Regions from separate parts of the Nitratireductor sp. GZWM139 genome, predicted to be linked through region 1. Evidence: riboswitches for the same ligand, from Rfam matches in the RefSeq annotation. Region 1 holds a riboswitch; the other holds the start of a gene.
The links. Region 1 has a riboswitch for S-adenosylmethionine ahead of NDI72_RS10035 (O-succinylhomoserine sulfhydrylase). Riboswitches for the same ligand answer to the same signal wherever they lie in the genome.
Positions count from the first base shown of each region.

Region 2: it holds a riboswitch for S-adenosylmethionine, as region 1 does, so the genes downstream of both, metA (homoserine O-acetyltransferase MetA) here and NDI72_RS10035 (O-succinylhomoserine sulfhydrylase) in region 1, are expected to answer to the same signal.

Region 1 is NZ_JAMQML010000006.1:285,236-287,623, forward strand. Features, by position in the region: gene NDI72_RS10035 (O-succinylhomoserine sulfhydrylase) at 1-1,043, opposite strand, end outside; SAM riboswitch at 1,094-1,171, opposite strand; gene NDI72_RS10040 (2'-deoxycytidine 5'-triphosphate deaminase) at 1,256-2,347, shown strand; gene NDI72_RS10045 (ion transporter) at 2,357-2,388, opposite strand, start outside.
Region 2 is NZ_JAMQML010000004.1:238,068-240,455, forward strand. Features, by position in the region: gene NDI72_RS06895 (NAD(P)H-dependent flavin oxidoreductase) at 1-335, shown strand, start outside; gene metA (homoserine O-acetyltransferase MetA) at 341-1,276, opposite strand; SAM riboswitch at 1,353-1,430, opposite strand; gene hisC (histidinol-phosphate transaminase) at 1,548-2,388, shown strand, end outside.

The DNA.
Region 1 (2,388 bases):
GTGATGAGGCTCTTGGCATCGCCCAGATTGTTGGAAATCTGGAAGATTTTCAGCGCATTCTCAAACGCAAAGGCTTCCTTCTTGCCGCCCTTCAGTTCGACGCAGAGCAGCGTCGAGCCACCCTTCATCTGTTTGGCGATGATGTCGGCCTGCGGGTGGTCCTTGCGGCCGGGATAGATGACGCGCGCGATCTTCGGATGCCCGGCGAGCAGATCCGCGATGCGGCCTGCGCTCTCGGTCTGCTGGCGCACGCGCAGCGGCAGTGTCTCCAGTCCCTTGAGCAGCGTCCAGGCGTTGAACGGCGAGAGGCTCGGCCCGGTGTGACGGAAGAAATCCTGCAGGTGCTCGTCCACCCACTCCCGGTCCGAAAGCACGACGCCGCCAAGGCAACGGCCTTGACCGTCAATATGCTTGGTGGCGGAGTAGACGACCACGTGTGCGCCAAGCTCCAGCGGCTTTTGCAGGAGCGGCGTGGCGAACACGTTGTCGACCACCAGTCGCCCGCCGATTTCATTGGCAAGTGCGGCGACACCGGCGATGTCGGCCACTTCCAGCGTCGGGTTGGTGGGGCTTTCGAGGAAGAACAGCCTGGTGTTGGGCCGCACGGCGGCTTTCCAGTTCTCAAGCTTTGCGCCATCGATCAGCGTGGTTTCGATGCCGTAGCGCGGCATCAGCGTCTCGACCACCCAGCGACAGGAGCCGAACAGCGCGCGGCCGGCGACCACGTGATCGCCCGCCTTGAGCGAACAGAGAAGGGCGGCGGTGACGGCAGCCATGCCGGATGACATGGCGCGGGCTTCTTCTGCACCCTCCAGCGCGCACATGCGGCGCTCGAACATGTCCACGGTGGGGTTTGCATAGCGCGAGTAAACGAAACCGGGCTCTTCGCCCTTGAAGCGCGCCTCGGCGGCTTCCGCGCTGTCATAAACGAAGCCCTGAGTCAGATAGAGCGCTTCTGAGGTCTCGCCGAAATGCGAGCGGGTGACCCCGCCATGCACGAGGGCTGTCTGTGGTTTCCAGTTGTCTTCGAAATGATCGGTCATCGCTTCTTTACCCAACAAAAAAACCGGCCGCGAAAAGTCGCATGCCGGTTCGTCCATCGAGCGCGGCCTTTTAGCGACTTCTTTAACGTGGCTGCAAGCCGACCGGCCAAATCACCACGGGATAAAGGTCCATTAGACCCTCAAGCGCCTTGCGTCAACGACAAGCGGCGCTAAACCTCGTTCAATTAAACCCTGTGCAAGGAGAAGGGGCGTTGGCAAAAGCGGGAATTCTGCCGGACAAGGACATCGCGGCACTGTTCGACAACGGGGCGCTGGCCTCGGCCCGCCCACTGGACCCTGACCAGATCCAGCCGGCCAGTCTCGACCTCAGGCTTGGCGCTGTGGCGTATCGCGTGCGCGCCAGCTTCCTGCCCGGTCCCAACCATCGCGTTTCGGAAAAGCTCGACCGGCTCAAGCTGCACGAGATCCAGCTGGGCGAGGGGGCGGTTCTGGAAACCGGCTGTGTTTACATCGTGCCGCTTCTCGAAGGGCTCGACCTGCCGGATGGCATCTCGGCTTCCGCCAATCCGAAAAGCTCGACCGGCCGGCTCGACATCTTCACGCGCGTGATGACCGACAATGGCCAGGAGTTCGACAAGATCCCCGCCGGCTATTCCGGCCCGCTCTACATGGAAGTGAGCCCGCGCACCTTCCCCATCGTCGTGCGCACCGGCTCGCGCCTGTCGCAGATCCGCTTTCGCACCGGCAAGGCGCTGCTCGATGAAAGCGCGCTGGCGGACCTGCATGCGCGCGAAACGCTGGTCGCGGCGGAAGAGCCGAACATCACCAAGGGCGGCATTGCGCTTTCAGTGGATCTGAGTGGCGACGCCAACGGGCTGATCGGCTACCGCGCGAAGCATCACACGGCGCTGATCGACGTGGACAAGCGCGACCAGCACGAGGTTGCCGATTTCTGGGAACCGCTCACCGGCGATGGCGCTGGCGGCCTGATTCTCGATCCGGACGAGTTCTATATTCTCGTGTCGCAGGAGGCGGTGCATGTGCCGCCCTTCCATGCCGCCGAGATGACGCCTTTCGATCCGCTGGTGGGCGAATTCCGCGTTCACTATGCCGGCTTCTTCGATCCCGGCTTCGGCCATTCATCGGCAGGCGGCACCGGCAGCCGCGCCGTTCTGGAAGTGCGCAGCCACGAAGTCCCGTTCATTCTCGAACATGGACAGATCGTTGGCCGGCTCGTTTATGAGCGGATGCTATCTCGGCCGAGCGCGCTCTATGGCGCGGACCTGAAGTCAAACTATCAGGGCCAGTCGCTCAAGCTCTCCAAGCATTTCCGGATGCGCTGATCGTTCCGATCAGCGCTCCGCTCTCTGCTTCTCGGCATTCA
Region 2 (2,388 bases), on a different contig from region 1:
AATCGCCCGAGGCGCTGACCGGCGCGGGCCATCGCGATGCGCTGGCGCTGGCGCGGGACGACCGCACGGTTCTGACCAATGTGTTCACCGGCAGGCCAGCCCGCGGGCTTTTGAACCGCTTCGTCAGCGAAGTGGGACCGATGAGCGATGATGCGCCGGAGTTTCCGCTGGCGACGGCTGCCATTGGCCCGCTGCGCGCTGCGGCGGAAAAGGCCGGGGTGAGCGATTTCTCGCCCTTATGGGCGGGGCAGGCGGCGGCTCTGGCCGCGCCCATGCCGGCGGGCGAACGCACGGTGAAGCTCGCCCGCGACGCTGCCGCGCTTCTACGCGGCTAGCAATTTCATTTCGTAGCCTGATGCCCTGCGCCGATCTCCGCCAGATCGTAGGGCGTTGATTGGTAGACCTGGTTGATCCAGTTGCCGAACAGAAGATGCGCGTGCGAGCGCCAGCGGTTTAAGGGCGGGCGGCTCGGATCATCATCGGGGTAATAGCCGTGCGGCACGGCGACCTCGGTTCCCGAAGCCACATCGCGATCATATTCCTCCTTCAGCGAGGTGGAATCATATTCGATGTGGTTGAACATGTAGAGCCGGTTGCCCGTCTCCTCCGTCAGCAGGCATGGCCCGGTTACATCCGATTCCATCAGCACCTGCAGGCCCGTTTCGGGCTTAATGTCGGCGGAGCGCACTTCGGTCCAGCGGGACACCGGAATGGCGAAATCGTCGGAGAAACCGGCGAGGAAGGGCGAGGCGGGTGCGTTGTTGCGATGGCGGAAGACGCCGAACGCCTTCTTCTCCAGCGTGTATTTGGGAATGCGGTGAAAGTGCCATGCGGCGGCCATTGCGCCCCAGCAGATGAAGAAGGAGGAGTGGACGTTGGTCAGCGTCCAGTCGAAAATCTTCTCCAGTTCCTTCCAGTAGGTGACGTCTTCGAACGACAGAAGCTCGATGGGCGCACCCGTGATGATGAAGCCGTCGAACTTGCGGTCGAGCACTTCTTCCCAGGTCTGGTAGAAGGAGATGAGGTGGTCTTCCGACGTGTTCTTGGCGCGGTGGTTGCCGATGCGCACAAGCGTCAGCTCCACCTGAAGCGGCGAAGCGCCGATGAGGCGGGCGAACTGCGTTTCGGTGCGGATCTTGTTCGGCATGAGGTTGAGCAGTCCGATCTGCAGCGGGCGGACGTCCTGCCGCAGCGCTGTTTCCTCGTCCATCACGGACACACCTTCACGCACGAGCACGTCGCGGGCGGGAAGCTGGTCGGGGATCTTGATCGGCATTGTTTTGCTCCAAACAAAAAGGACCGGGCTCCAAACAAAAAGACCGGCAGCGAAATCGCGGCCGGTCTCAGCAATATTCTTGCATCGCACGGCCTTTTAGCGAGTTGTTTTACGTGGCTGCAAGCCGACCGGCCAAATCACCACGAATGGAGATCATTATTTAAGGTGGCGTTTTCTTTGCGTCAATCGCCGTCATGGTCTAAAGCATCTGACGGATTTTCGCCTGAGACAGGCGTTCCCATCAACCGTTTCCCTAGAGCAGGACCATTCAATGAGCACGTCCGACCGTCCCGAACCGAAGCCCGGTGTCATGGATATCGCCGCTTATGTACCCGGTCGCGAAAGCGCGCCCGGCGCCATGAAGGTGTGGAAGCTCTCCTCCAACGAGTCCCCGCTTGGCCCTTCGCCAGCGGCCGTTGAGGCGATCTCCAAAGCCATGGGACATCTGGAGCTCTATCCGGACGGTTCGGCGACGGCGCTGCGCGAGGCGATTGCCGAGACCTATGGCCTGAACCCGGCCAACATTCTCTGCTCCAATGGTTCTGACGAACTGCTCGGCCTGCTGGCCCAGACCTACATCAAGCCCGGCGATGAAGGCATCTTCACCGAGCATGGCTTCCTCGTTTACCGCATCCAGATCCTGGCCGCCGGCGGCAAGCCGGTGGTGGTGAAGGAAGACAATGAGCGCACCGACGTGGATGCGATCCTTGCGGCGGTGACGCCGAAGACGCGCATCGTTTTCCTGGCCAACCCGAACAATCCGACCGGCACCTATATTCCGGTTGAAGAGGTGCGCCGCCTGCAGGCCGGCCTGCCGAAGGATGTGCTTCTGGTGCTGGACGCCGCCTATGCGGAATATGTGCGCCGCAACGACTATGAAGCCGGCATCGAGCTGGTGTCGTCGAGCGAGAATGTCGTCATGACGCGCACCTTCTCGAAGATCCACGGCATGGCGGCGCTGCGCATCGGCTGGATGTATGCGCCGGCTCACGTGGTGGACGCGGTGAACCGCGTGCGCGGCCCCTTCAACGTCAATGCGCTGGCCATTGAGGCCGGTGCTGCGGCGATCCGCGACAAGGCGCATCTGCAGCGCGCGCTTGAGCACAACGAGA